Regions from separate parts of the Pseudomonas sp. DP-17 genome, predicted to be linked through region 1. Evidence: riboswitches for the same ligand, from Rfam matches in the RefSeq annotation. Region 1 holds a riboswitch; the other holds the start of a gene.
The links. A riboswitch is a leader RNA that binds a small molecule or an ion and turns the genes downstream of it on or off. The one in region 1 is predicted to bind cobalamin.
Positions count from the first base shown of each region.

Region 2: another riboswitch for cobalamin. It lies ahead of MJ122_RS17510 (TonB-dependent receptor); the one in region 1 lies ahead of MJ122_RS18210 (CbtB-domain containing protein).

Region 1 covers NZ_JAKSXG010000010.1:324,692-331,942, forward strand. Annotated here, with positions in the region: gene cobM (precorrin-4 C(11)-methyltransferase) at 40-786, opposite strand; gene MJ122_RS18200 (cobalamin biosynthesis protein) at 783-1,199, opposite strand; gene MJ122_RS18205 (CbtA family protein) at 1,277-1,981, opposite strand; gene MJ122_RS18210 (CbtB-domain containing protein) at 2,141-2,326, opposite strand; cobalamin riboswitch at 2,431-2,643, opposite strand; cobalamin riboswitch at 2,705-2,900, shown strand; gene cobW (cobalamin biosynthesis protein CobW) at 2,995-4,047, shown strand; gene cobN (cobaltochelatase subunit CobN) at 4,249-7,251, shown strand, end outside.
Region 2 covers NZ_JAKSXG010000010.1:185,910-193,160, reverse strand. Annotated here, with positions in the region: gene MJ122_RS17525 (nitroreductase family protein) at 1-628, shown strand, start outside; gene tesB (acyl-CoA thioesterase II) at 642-1,511, shown strand; gene MJ122_RS17515 (HAD family hydrolase) at 1,508-2,107, shown strand; gene MJ122_RS17510 (TonB-dependent receptor) at 2,389-4,245, opposite strand; cobalamin riboswitch at 4,335-4,531, opposite strand; gene dxs (1-deoxy-D-xylulose-5-phosphate synthase) at 4,560-6,470, opposite strand; gene MJ122_RS17500 (Ig-like domain-containing protein) at 6,710-7,251, opposite strand, start outside.

The DNA.
Region 1 (7,251 bases):
GTCCGCTCCTACGCCTGCAGTGACGCCACAGGACAGGCGTTACGGCCGGTACAGGTGCGCATGCTCCGCGCTGTACAGCGACGAATCGGCAAAGCCCTCCGCTCCCAGCACCTTCCCCACCAGAATCAATGCCGTACGACGGAAGCCCTTGGCGGCGGCCTTGGGCAGGATATCGCCGAGGGTGCCGGTGACCTGGTCCTGATCCGGCCAGCTGGCGCGATGAATCACCGCGATGGGGCAGTCCGCGCCGTAGTGCGGCAGCAACTCGGCGACGATGTTCGCCAGTTGGCCGACACCCAGGTGGATTGCCAATGTAGCGCGGTGCTGCGCAAGCTCAGCCAGCGACTCGCCTTCGGGCATGCGCGTCCTGCTCGCATAGCGGGTGAGAATCAGCGTCTGCGAGATGTCCGGCAGCGTCAGCTCGCAACCCAGGATCGCCGCGCAGGCGGAAGTCGCGGTGACGCCAGGGATGATCTCGTAGGCGATACCCAGCTCGCGCAGATGGCGAATCTGCTCGCCGATGGCGCCGTACAGCGACGGGTCGCCGGAGTGCACCCGCGCCACATCCTTGCCTTCGGCGTGGGCCTGCGCCAGCAGCGCGATGATCTCTTCCAGATTCAGTTCGGCGGTGTTCACCAGGCGCTCGGCGCTGTGCCCTTCCAGCACTGCCGGCGGCACCAGCGAGCCGGCGTAGAGAATCACCGGGCAGCTGCGGATCAGCCGCTGGCCCTTGACCGTAATGAGCTCGGGGTCGCCGGGGCCGGCGCCGATGAAGTAGACCGTCATGTGGGCTCCTGTGCGGATTCGACGGGGATGAAGGCGAGCGCGCAAGTGGCTTGATCGCTGCGGCGCTTGCCCACCAGCAGACGTGCCGGCGCACCCGCTTGCACCTCGGCCTGCAGCAACGCAGCCGCCTCGGCCACGCTGGCGCTGCCGACAGCCGTGCGCACGGTTTCGGAAGGCTCGCCCAAGCGCTTCTCGCAGGCCGCAAGCTGTTGCGGCGTGAACAGCGCCAGCGGCAGGTCGAGCGCGGCGGCCAGCGCTGCCAACCCTTCTTCGTCGGCCTTCAGCGTGGCGCTGGCCAGCGCGGTGAGATTCGATTCGTCGAGCCCGGCCTCGGCCAGCGTTTCGCGCAGCAGGGCGCGCAGTTCGTCGAGCGGGCAACCCCGGCGGCAACCGAGGCCGGCAACCAGTGTCATGGTCGCTCTCCTGGCAGATGAAAATAAAAACCCCGCAGACGGCCGCGCCGGCTGCGGGGTCGAGCATAGCGCGTGGATCAGGCCGACGGCGCGAAGCGGCGGAACAGCCAGGCGGCGAGCAGGCCGAGCGCTACCCAGAACACCGCATTGGTGACCAGCGAGGCGAGGATGAACTCGTGGGCCAGGCTTTCCGGTGCAAGACTGGAATGCATTTCCGGCTGCGGTGCACCGATCACATGCGGCACTGCCAGCAGCGCGACACCGACGACCTTCAGTGCCCAGTGTCGGCCGAACACCAACAGCGCGAGGCCGGCGGCAGTGGCGGCGGCGGTGCCGATCCACCAGGTCTGCCGCAGGGTCAGGTCGGCGGCCGCGGTGCCGGGGACTTCCGGTGGGAGGCCCAACGACGGCGCCAGGGTGAACACGGCGAAACCGGCCAGCCCCCAGAACAGGCCTTCGGAAGTCCTGCCCGGCTCGCGCAGGGTGAACAGGCCCGCCAGCATCAGCGCGAAGCCCACCGCCACCACCAGGTTGCCGCCGGTGGTGGAGAGGATGCGCTGCCAGCCGTCTTCCGGCTCCCAGGCTTGCGCGTCGTGATGGTGGCCTGCGGCGGCAGCGTCGGCGTGCTCGTGGCTGTGTTCGGCCATCGCTACCGGCTCGGATTTTTCATAGGTCTCCGCCTTGAGGATCAGCGGGGACACCCACAGCAGCTGGACCACGGTGAGTACCAGCGCGGCGATCAGACCGGCGAAACCGGCGGTCTGGGCGATACGTTTGATCATTTTCCTTTCCTATTTTCCGGACTCTCGAATCGAGCGAGCTAGAGCCAGGCAAGGCGGAAGATCGCCGTGGGCGCGGAGTTGGCTCCCGTCAATGAGCCGTCCGCGGCGGTCTTCCAACGCAGCATGGCCGACGCGCAGCCGATTGGACTCAGAACAGCATCAGTGGCAGGGGAAACCGGCGCTATGGCGGGTATCGTGCGCGGCGTTGTGCACCGCTTCCAGATGCGAGAAACCGGCGAAATACACCAGCAGCGCACCGAGCAGGCTGGCGCCGACGGCCAGGCTGATGCGCTTGGAAAGGGGGATGGAAGTATTCGACGCGTGCGTCAGGGTGCTGCTGGACATGAACGTTCCCTCTGAAGATCAAAGTAAGAGAACGCAGAGGTTGAACGCATTCGAACGCGCCGGAACGGTCGCGCCACGGCCTGCGCCCGCCCACCGCGGGTTTGCCAAAAACGAAAGCTCCAGGCCGGTCTCCGGGCTTGCGACGTTGGCCTGTGGCCAAGCGGGTCAGTCTTCCCATGCATCAGCACAGTGACTACGGATGACCCTACGATTGCTTACCGTTGCGGGGGCAGCGCCGGACTGGTCCTTGCGGACGCACCGGCTTCCCGTTTCACCTCGCACGCGTGGCGCGAGACACCTGGAACCGCGCTAGCTGACCACGGCAGCCGGCAGGCGTCAACCGATCCCCGGCGATTGACCGCCCCGTCTACGCTGCGTAGCCTTCCCCTGCTTCGAGGTTCTCCGGCACCGGCCGGAGCTAAGAGGGAACGTGGAAATCTTCGGATGCGCCACGGCTGCCCCCGCAACTGTGAACAGCCTGTCTCTTCACGCGCCACTGCCGATTCGGGCGGGAAGGCGAAGAGACGCCAAAGGGCTGTGAGCCAGGAGACCTGCCTCGTGCAGCATCAAGACAACCGGGCGGGGTGATCCGGTGGCGACCTTCGTTGCGCGGCGAACCCGCGCGCGCGCCCTTCATCCGCCCTGCCAATTTCGCTTGCGAGGCGCGCATGAAAACCCTGGCCAAACTCCCCGTCACCATCGTCACCGGCTTCCTCGGCGCCGGTAAGACCACCCTGCTCCGCCACATGCTCGACAATGCCGAAGGCCGCCGCATCGCGGTGATCGTCAACGAGTTCGGCGAGCTGGGCATCGACGGCGACATCCTCATGCAGTGCTCCATCGGCTGCAGCGAAGAAGAGGCGGTCGGCCGCGTCTTCGAACTGGCCAACGGCTGCCTGTGCTGCACCGTGCAGGAAGAGTTCTTCCCGGTGATGCGCGAACTGGTGGCGCGTCGCGGCGACCTCGACCAGATCCTCATCGAGACCTCGGGCCTGGCCCTGCCCAAGCCGTTGGTGCAGGCCTTCCAGTGGCCGGAGATCCGCAACGCCTGCACGGTGGACGCGGTGATCACCGTGGTCGACAGCCCGGCCGTGGCCGCCGGCACCTTCGCCGCCCACCCCGAGCAGGTGGACGAGCAACGCAAGCAGGACCCGAACCTGGACCACGAATCGCCGCTGCACGAACTCTTCGAAGACCAGCTGGCCAGCGCCGACCTGGTGGTGCTGAACAAGGCCGACCTGCTGGACGCCGAAGCACTGGCCCGCGTGCGCGCCGAAGTCGCCGAGGAGCTGCCACCGGCGGTGAAGATCGTCGAAGCCAACTCCGGCCAGCTGCCGCTCTCGGTGCTGCTGGGGCTGAACGCCGAGGCCGAGCTGCACATCGACAGCCGCCCGACACACCACGACCACGAAGGCCATGAAGACCACGACCACGACGAGTTCGACTCCTTCCATGTCGACCTTCCGGAAGTGGAGGAGCGCGCCCTGCTCGATGCGTTGAACGCCCTGGTCGAGCGCCACGCCGTGCTGCGCATCAAGGGCTTCGTCGCCATCCCCGGCAAGCCCATGCGCCTGCTGGTGCAGGGTGTCGGCAAGCGCTTCGACAAGCACTTCGACCGCGCCTGGCGCAGCGACGAAACCCGCGGCACCCGCCTGGTGGTGATCGGCCAGGAACTGGACCAGGCCACCATCGCCAACGAGCTGCGTACTGCTCTGGCGTGAAGCCGCTCCCCTCTCCCCCAGCCCCTCTCCCGCAAGCGGGAGAGGGGAGCTACATCGGTGCTTCGCCGGCAAAAAGTGCATGGGCAAACGCCATGCTCGCCTGTGAGCACAGAACCTGCGCGCACACTGAACCGGCCCCCTCTCCCTTCAGGGAGAGGGCTGGGGAGAGGGCGCTCCTGACCGAGCGATAGAGGTTTCCGCATGCACCTGCTGCGCACCCAACCCGGCGGTTTCGTCCCCGACGACGGCATCGCCCACCTGGCCCAGACACCCGCCGAGCTGGTGATCCTCTGCAGCGGCGACTCGCACCTGGCGCTGCTCGCCGAGGCCGCCCGCGAACTGCCGGAGGACTACCCGAGCCTGCGGCTGGCCAACCCGATGCAGCTGCAGAACCACGCCTCGGTGGACCTCTACGTCGACGAAGTGCTGCAGCACGCCAAGGTCATCCTGATTTCCGTGCACGGTGGCGTCGGTTACTGGCGCTACGGCATGGAGCAGTTGGCGACGCTGGCCGAGCGCGGCGTCACGCTGATCGCGGTACCCGGCGACGACAAGCCAGACCCCGAACTGACCGCCCTGTGCAGCGTTGCCCCGCAGGACGCCGAGCGCCTCTGGCAATACCTGCGCCAGGGCGGGATGGAAAATGCCCGGCAGTTCTTCGCCTGTCTCGCCACGCGCCATCTGCAACGCGACTACCCGTGGAGCGAGCCGCAGACGCTGCCGCGCGTCGCCCTGTATCACCCGCGGACCGGCAGCTGCGATCTCGCCCGCTGGCAGGCCGACTGGAATCCTGAGTGCCCGGTCGCGGCGCTGCTGTTCTATCGCACACACCTGCAAGCAGCAAACACCGGTTTCATCGACACCTTCTGCGAACGCCTGCAGACCCAGGGTATCAACCCGCTACCCATCGCCATCGCCAGCCTCAAGGAAGCTGCGTGCCTGGAAGCGGTGGAAAACCTGCTCGATAGCGCCAACGCCGAACTGATCATCAACACCACCGGCTTCGCCCAGTCGAACCCGGAGGCGCCGCAGGACCGGCCGTTCCGCCGCGACGTGCCGGTGCTGCAAGCGATCTGCTCGCTGGATAACCTCGACCTCTGGCGCGCCAACCCGCAGGGCCTCGGCCCGCGCGACCTGGCCATGCACATCGCGCTGCCGGAACTGGATGGCCGTCTCATCACCCGGCCGATCAGCTTCAAGGGCCTGGCCTGGCGCAGCGAGCGCAGCCAGAGCGACGTGGTCTGCTACCTGCCGCACCGGCCGGGCATGGACTTCGTCGCCGAACTGGCGCGGCGCTGGATGCTGCTCGCACGCAAGGCCAACGCCGACAAGCGCGTGGCGCTGATCCTGGCGAACTACCCGACTCGCGACGGACGCATCGGCAATGGGGTCGGCCTCGATACGCCGGCCGCCGCGCTGAACATCCTGCGTGCGCTGGAGGCGCAGGGCTACCCGGTCGCCGGCCTGCCCGATTCCGGCACCGCGCTGATCCAGCAATTGCTCGGCGGCGTCAGCAACGACCTCGACAGCCTCGACCTGCGCCCCTGCGCGCAGAGCCTGGCGCTGGACGACTACCTCGCCTGCTTCGCGCGACTGCCCGAGGCCAACCAGCAAGCCGTGCGCGAGCGCTGGGGCGAGCCGCAACAGGACCCGATGTTCCGCAGCGGCCGGATGATGGTCGCTGGCCTGCGCTTCGGCCTCGGCTTCGTCGGCATCCAGCCAGCGCGCGGCTACCAGCTCGACGCAGCAGCGATCTACCACGACCCGTCACTGGTGCCGCCCCACGGCTACCTCGCTTTCTACTTCTGGCTGCGTGAAGTGTTCGGCGCCGACGCGGTGATCCACGTCGGCAAGCACGGCAACCTCGAATGGCTGCCCGGCAAGGGCGTCGGGCTCTCGGAAGAGTGCTGGCCGGACGCGATCCTCGGCCCACTACCCAACCTCTATCCCTTTATCGTCAACGACCCTGGCGAAGGCGCGCAGGCCAAGCGCCGCGCCCAGGCGGTGATCATCGACCACCTGATGCCGCCGCTGACCCGCGCGGAAAACTACGGCCCGCTGCGCGATCTGGAACGCCTGGCCGACGAGTACTACGACGCCTCGCTGCTCGACCCGCGCCGCGCCAGCGAACTGCGTGGCGACATCCTCACGCTGGTGCGCGAGACCGCGCTGGACCGCGAGCTGGGCCTGCAGTTGAGCGACGATCCGGAAAGCTGGCTGCCGCAGCTGGACGCCTACCTCTGCGACCTCAAGGAATCGCAGATTCGCGACGGACTGCATGTGTTCGGCGAATCGCCCGCAGGCGAGTTGCGCCGCGACACGCTGCTGTCGCTGGTGCGCATTCCGCGCGGCGATGGACGCGGCGGCAACGCCAGCCTGCTGCGTGCGCTGAGCGAGGATCTGCAACTGGGCCGCGACCCGCTGGACGAAGCTTTCGCCGAGGCCTGGGAAGGCCCGCGCCCGGACGCGCTGCTTGCGGTGAGCGACGAACCCTGGCGCAGCAACGGCGATACCCGCGAGCGCCTGGAGCTGTTCGCCCTGCGTCTGATCGACGGCCTCGCCAGCGCTCCCGGCAGCGCCAGCGCGGCGGTTCTCACACAACTTAACCAGCAGATCGCCCCGACGCTCGACGCCTGCGGCGCCAGCGAAATCGGCCACCTGCTCGCCGGCCTCGCCGGCCGCTTCGTCTCGCCCGGTCCCAGCGGCGCGCCCAGTCGCGGCCGCGTGGATGTACTGCCCACCGGGCGCAACTTCTTCACCGTGGACGTGCGCAACCTGCCCACGCCCACTGCCTTCCGCCTGGGCTTCCAGTCCGCCAGCCGACTGCTCGAACGCCACCTGCAGGATCACGGCGACCACCTGCGCCAGCTCGGCCTGTCGGTGTGGGGCACGGCGACCATGCGCACCGGCGGCGACGACATCGCCCAGGCGCTGGCGCTGCTCGGCGTGCGCCCGGTGTGGCAGGCCGGCAGCCAGCGCGTGGAAGACTTCGAGATCCTGCCGATCACCCTGCTCGACCGACCGCGAGTCGATGTGACACTGCGGGTATCGGGCTTCTTCCGCGACGCCTTCGCCAACCTGATCCGCCTGTTCGACGCCGCCGTGCAGGCCGTCGCCGCGCTGGACGAACCGGATGACCTGAACCCGCTTGCCGCCCGCGTGCGTGCCGATCAGGCACGTCTGCAATCCGAGGGAGTGGAACTT
Region 2 (7,251 bases), 140 kb from region 1:
CCGCAGCGGTATTCACGCCGAACTGCTGTATGCCTGGTTGCGCCGCCTGATGCCGGAGCGCTCGCCCGTGCCCTTCGCCTGCACGGGCGAGCCGGCGCGGCTCGACCTGTTGCTGTTCGTCCATCGCGTCCAGGAACTGGAACCGGGCCTGTACTGGCTCAGCCGCAGTGGCCGCGAGGCGGGCGGGCTGCGTGCGGATTACCTGTGGCAGAGCGTGGAGGAGAGCGGCTTGCCGCTTTACCGCCTGCTGGCCGGCGATGCGCGCGGGCTATCGGCGTTCCTCTCCTGCGGGCAGGACATCGCCAGCGACGGCTGCGTCGCCTTCGCCATGCTGGCCGATCTCGACGGCGCTCTGGCCGAGGGTGCCTGGGCCTACCCGCGCCTGTACTGGGAAGCCGGGCAGATCGGCCAGTTGCTTTACCTGGAAGCCGAAGCGGCGGGCCTGTCGGGCACCGGCATCGGCTGCTATTTCGATCCGGCGCTGGACGAATTGCTCGGCGGCGGTCCGGACTGCCCGGTCAGCCTCTATCATTTCACCATCGGCCGCGCCGTGTGGGACGAACGCCTCAGCAGCCTTCCCGCCTATCCGTCGCCACGCCGACTCCCACTTCAGCAAGACCGCAATTGAGGAAACAACGCGCATGACCCAGATCCTGGACAACCTGGTGGCTCTGCTGAGCCTGGAACAGATCGAAGAGAACCTGTTCCGCGGCATGAGCCAGGACCTCGGGTTCCGCCAGCTGTACGGCGGGCAGGTGCTCGGCCAGGCGCTGTCGGCGGCCAGCCAGACGGTGGACCCGGAGCGCCACGTGCACTCGATGCACGGCTACTTCCTGCGCCCGGGCGATGCCAGCAAGCCGGTCGTCTACCAGGTCGACCGCGTGCGCGACGGCGGCACTTTCAGCACTCGCCGCGTCACGGCGATCCAGAAGGGCCAGCCGATCTTCGCCCTGAGCACCTCGTTCCAGACCGATGAGGGCGGCTTCGAGCACCAGATCGCCATGCCCGACGTGGTCGGCCCGGAGAACCTGCCCACCGACCTGGAACTGAAGAAGGCCGGGGCGGAGAAATTCCCCGAGCGCATCCGCGACAAGCTGCTCTATCCCAAGCCCATCGAAATCCGCCCGGTCACCCAGAACGACCCCTACGAGCCGATGGTCGGCGAGCCGATCAAGTACCTGTGGCTGCGCGCCGACGGCAAGCTGCCGGACATCCCGGCGCTGCACAAGTACATCCTCGCCTACGCCTCGGACTTCGGTTTCCTCACCACCTCGCTGCTGCCCCACGGCCGCTCGGTGTGGCAGAAGGACATGCAGGTCGCCACCATCGACCACTCCGTGTGGTTCCACCGCGACCTGCGCGCGGACGAGTGGCTGCTTTACGCCATCGACAGCCCCTGGGCCGGCAATGGCCGCGGCTTCGTGCGCGGCAGCATCTTCAACCGCGACGGCCAGCTGGTGGCGTCCTCGACCCAGGAAGGCCTGATCCGCCGCCGCGAGGACTGGGCATGACGCTGGGTGAAGTGCGCCACTGGGTGTTCGACATGGACGGCACCCTGACCCTGGCGGTGCACGACTTCCCGGCGATCAAGCGGGCACTGGGGATTCCCCAGGAACACGACATCCTCAGCCACCTGGCCGCGCTGCCGGAGGACGAGGCGGCGGCCAAGCATGCATGGCTGCTGGAGCACGAGCGCGAGCTGGCGGTGGCCTCCACCGCCGCGCCGGGTGCCGTGGAGCTGGTGCGCGCGCTGCATGGCGCGGGTTACCGACTGGGCATTCTCACCCGCAATGCCCATGAGCTGGCGCTGATCACGCTGGCCGCCATCGGCATCGGTGATTGCTTCCTGACCGAGGATGTTCTCGGCCGAGGCGAGGCCGCTCCCAAGCCCAGCCCGGATGGCCTGCTGCGCCTCGCCGCGCGCTGGGACGTGGCGCCGCAGCGGATGCTGATGGTCGGCGATTACCGCTTCGATCTCGATTGCGCCCGTGCCGCCGGGGCGCACAGTGCGCTGGTGAATCTGCCAGAGAACCCCTGGCCCGAGCTGACCGACTGGCATGCGCGCGATTGCGCGGAGCTGGGGCGGATGGCGGGCGTGTTGAGGTAAGTCCCCGGTCGTTAGCATTCGCTCCCGAGGTGGCATGGGCGTAGGGCGAATAACGCGCCAGCGTTATCCGCCATCGGGAGGCTTGTCGGCGGATAACCTGTTCCAGGTTATGCGCCCTACGAAACTAGGCACCTCGCGGACGAAGTCCGCTCCTACAGTTTCCGGGGGAGTTAGATCGTAGGATGGGTGGAGGCTAGGCGATACCCACTGGCAGTGCCAGGCACGATGGGTATCGCTTCGCTCCACGCCATCCTGCGAAAGCGCCGCAGCGCTGGCAGGAGTTACAGCTCCGGCGTCCAGGTCACCGCCAGCAGCGCGGTGCGGCCGGGTTCGCGGTAGGGACGGGCTTCGCCCATGAAGTCCATCGGGCTGGTCGGGCGCAGGTAGTCGCCCAGGGTGTAGTCGCGGTCCAGGGCGTTATCCAGCTTCAGGTCAAAGCGAATTTCATTGCTGGCCAGCCAACTGGTGCGCAGGTCGAGCACGCCGTAGCCGGACAGCTCGCGGGTGTTGGCCGCGTCGTCGTAGCGCTGGCTGACCGCGCGCCAGGTGCCGCCGACGCCGAAGGCGCCGAACTGGCGGTCGAGGTCCAGGCTCAGGGTGCGGCGCGCGCGGTAAGGCAGGGTGTGGCCGGTGTCGCGGTCGCGCGGGTCGATCAGGCTCAGGCCGAGGGCGGCCTGCCAGCCCATTACCTCGCGGGCGACGCTGGCCTCGAAGCCGGTTATGCGCGCCTTGTTGATGTTCTCCGGCTGGTTGCTGGTGCTGTCCCAGGCGATCAGGTCGTCGATCTCGGTACGGTACAGCGAGGCTTCCAGATGGGTGCCGGAGAAGTCGCCGCGCCATTGCAGCTCGTAGGTCTTCGAGGTCTCGGCCTTCAGGTCCGGGTTGCTCGCGCCGGGGTAGTAGAGGTCGCTGAAGGTCGGCGCGCGAAAACCTTCGCCGTAGCTGGCAATCCAGGTCTGGCTGTCGCCCACCGGCAGGCTGAAGGCGGCGTTCCAGCTGTTCTGGCTGCCGTAGGCCTGGTTGTTGTCGTGGCGGATGCCCAGTTCGGTACCGAAGCTCTCGCCCTTGAAGCTGTGCTGGGCGAAGAAGGCGCGGTTGCTGCGCTGGTCCTCGGCGAAATCGGTGGTGCCGTCGACCTTGTCCTCGTACCAGTCGGCGCCCAGCGCCAGTTGGTTGGCTTCGTCCAGCTGCAGGCGGTTGATCCAGCTCGCCGAGTGGCGGGTGGTTTCCAGGGTGCCGTTGTTCCAGCTGTCCGCGGCGCCCACGGCCTTGTTGCGGTCGAAGCTGCGGCCCAGTTCCAGGCGGCTGTTCCACATCGGGGTGATCTGGCCGTCGAGGTAGGCGCTGTAGCTGCTGACGCGGAATTCGTCGCGGGGCGAGCCCGGTTCGAAGTTGTAGGCGTCGTCGTATTCGTTCTTGCCGCGCTGGTCGTTGAGGTTCAGGCCGGCCTTCCAGTCCTCGCTGAAGCGGTGGTCCAGGTTCAGGTGCACGGCCTTGTTGCGCTGGGCATCGTGGTCGCTGTCGGCGCCGACGTTGTCGCTGGTGCGGTCCCAGCCCTGGCTCTCGTCGAGGCTGCCGCCGAGGTTGTAGCGGGTCTGTTCGTCGCCGCCGGAGAGGCTCAGGCTGCGTTCGAAGGTGCCGTGGCTGCCGGCGGCCAGGCGCACTTCGGGGTGCAGGCCGGCTTCGCCGCGGCGGGTAAAGATCTGGATGACCCCGCCGATGGCGTCGGCGCCGTACAGCGCGGAGCGCGGGCCACGGGTCACTTCGACGCGCTCGATGCTGTCGATGCTCAGGTAGTCCAGGCGGGCGATGCCGCTGCTGGCCGAGGCGACGCGCTGGCCGTCCACCAGCACCAGGGTCTGCGCGGTGCTGGTGCCGCGCACGGAGTAGGAGACCACGCCGCCGGAGCTGCCCATCTGCACGCCGGGCACGCGGGCGAGCAGGGCGGGAACGCTGCGCACTTGTAGCCGCTCGATGTCGGTGCGGGTGAACACGCTGTTGGCCGAGGTGGCTTCGGCACGCGGCTGGGCCTGGCGGGCGGAGGTGATCACCTGGTCGGAGAGCCGGTAGATGTCGTCGGCAGCGAAGGCCAGGCCGGGCAGCAGGCTGGTGGCCAGGGCGAGTCGGGTCAGTTTCATGGAACGTCCTCAAAAGCGGTCGGATGACTTTCGAGGAGGGCGTGGCAAGGGCGGACGCGCCGCACTTGACGGTGCGGCCCTCCGCAACACCTGTCGGGGCGTGTCGAGGGCGGTCTCCGGGCTGCCGACATCACATCGCCGCCTTCCCGCGTTGAGCAGTGGCGGATGGCGATGCTGCGCTCCATCAGGGGCGCGTCGGTTACCGTTGCGGGGGCAGCGCAGGTCTTTCACCTGCTTCCCGTTACCTCGAACGAAAACCGGCGCACCTTAGAGGGTGCGCCGGTGACTGGCAATACTCAGTGCGAGGGATGCGCTCAACGGCTGCCGAGCGCTTCCAGGCGCGCCTTCACCGCGGCTTCGATGCCGGCGGCGTCCAGCCCGCACTCCGCGAGCATCTGCGCCGGTTTGGCGTGCTCGACGTAGTAGTCCGGCAGGCCCAGGTGCAGGATCGGCTGCTGGATATTCTCGCGGGCGAGGAATTCGCTGACGGCGGCGCCCGCGCCACCCATCACCGAGTTTTCCTCGACGGTCACCAGCAACTCGTGGCTGGCGGCGAGCTGGCGCACCAGCTCCTCGTCCAGCGGCTTGACGAAGCGCATGTCGGCCACGGTGGCGTCGAACTGCTCGGCCACTTTCAGTGCCTCGGCCAGTTGCACGCCGAACACCAGGAACGCGACCTTGCCGGCCTTGCCTTCGCGGCGCACCACGCCCTTGCCGATCTCGACCGGCTCCAGCGCTGCCTCGATGGTGGCGTTGGGGCCGGTGCCGCGCGGATAGCGCACCGCCGCCGGGCCTTCGAAGTGATGGCCGGTGGTGAGCAGTTTGCGCAGTTCGTTTTCGTCGCTGGGCGTCATCACCAGCATGCCGGGGATGCAGCGCAGGTAGGAGAGGTCGAAGCTGCCGGCGTGGGTCGGGCCGTCTTCGCCCACCAGGCCTGCGCGGTCGATGGCGAACAGCACGTCGAGGTTCTGCACCGCGACGTCGTGGATCAACTGGTCATAGCCGCGCTGCAGGAAGGTGGAATAGATCGCCACCACCGGCTTGGCGCCGTCGCAGGCCATGCCGGCCGCCAGGGTCACGGCGTGTTGCTCGGCGATGGCGACGTCGAAGTAGCGCTCCGGGAACCTGTCGGCGAAGGCCACCAGGTCGGAGCCTTCCTTCATCGCCGGGGTGATGCCGACCAGGCGCGGGTCTTGCGCCGCCATGTCACACAGCCACTGGCCGAACACGCTGGAGTACTTCGGCCCGCCGGCCTTCTTCGGCACGGCGTGGGCGGGGGCGCCCTCGGGCTCCAGCTTGGTGATGGCGTGGTAGCCGATGGGGTCGATCTCGGCCGGGCCGAAGCCCTTGCCCTTCTTGGTCACCACGTGGAGGAACTGCGGGCCCTTGAGATCGCGCATGTTGCGCAGGGTGGCGATCAGGGTCGGCAGGTCGTGGCCGTCGATGGGGCCGATGTAGTTCCAGCCCAGCTCTTCGAAGAGCGTGCCGGGGACCAGCATGCCCTTGGCGTACTCCTCGGTGCGGCGGGCGATCTCCCAGGCGCCGGGCAGGCGCGAGAGCACCTTCTTGCTGCCTTCGCGCATGCTGCTGTAGGTGCGGCTGGAGAGGATCTTGGCCAGGTAGTTGGACAGGCCGCCGACATTATTCGAGATCGACATGTCGTTGTCGTTGAGGATCACCAGCATGTCGGCCTTGACCTCCGACGCGTGGTTGAGCGCCTCGAAGGCCATGCCGGCGGTCAGCGCGCCGTCGCCGATCACCGCCACCGACTTGCGATTGGAACCCTGCATGCGCGCAGCGATGGCCATGCCGAGGGCGGCACTGATGGAGGTGCTCGAGTGGCCGACGCCAAAGGTGTCGTACTCGCTCTCCGAGCGGCGCGGGAAGGCGGCCAGGCCATCCTTCTGGCGCAGGCTGCCCATGCGCTCGCGGCGACCGGTGAGGATCTTGTGCGGGTAGGCCTGGTGGCCGACGTCCCACACCAGGCGGTCGTCCGGGGTGTCGAAGACGTAGTGCAGGGCGATCGTCAGTTCGATGACGCCCAGGCCTGCGCCGAAATGGCCACCGGTCTGGCCCACGCTGTACAGCAGGTACTGGCGCAGTTCGTCAGCGAGGGTCAGCAGCTCCGCTTCGCCCAGCCGGCGCAGCTCGACCGGCGTGCTGGCGCGGTCAAGCAGGGGCGTGGCAGGGCGCTCGCGGGGAATCTCGTGAAACGTCGTGGGCATCAGGCTGATCGTTATGAGAAGGCAAAGATGCGGAAGTTTACCTGATGCGCCGGAATGCCCCAAGCAACGTGGGGCCAATCCATCGGACGACCGGATGGTCGGGGAATGGCTAGCTGCTCAGGGTGACCTCGCGGCATTTGCCGGCGGCCGGCAACAGGGGGGGCAGGGGAAAACGGCTGGTGCGGTGGCAAGTTGTCGCAGGGGGCCTCCCGAGGGAGGCCCGCTGTTTGACGCCTGGGTCAGATCACAACGTGCTGGGCAAGCTCGTCGAATTGTGCCGGGCGGACGTCGAGGGGGGCGCTATAGTGCTCGTGTCCTCCGGTGTTGGACGCTGCGTTGGAGAACGGCAGCACCGATTCACCCGTTTCCAGCATGCCGTGCAAGGACGGCAGGGCGCTCTTGCCGGCCGCCGGGCCGTCATTGGCCGGGACGTTGAAAGTCGCCATGTCGAGTTCCCAGCCTTGCTGGCCGACCATTTGTGCCGTGCTGTCGCTGTTCAGCGATTGTCCTCTGTCGATGACCAGGTGGAACGCATCTCCTTCTGCGACACCGTGGCCGACGTAGAAGTCATAGGAGCCCTCCTTGATGGCGAAAGGCGCGGTGAGCTGCCAGGTTCCGTCCTGCTGGACCAGGGCGCTACCCAGGCCGAGGGTGACGTTGGAGAGGGCGTGGCCATCGGCGTCGGTCGGGACGGCGCTGATGTTGATCAGATCGCCCGGGGTGCCGGTGCCGTGGAAGGTCGGACGGGTGTCGTCAGTGGTGGCGCCATTGGCCAGTTCAC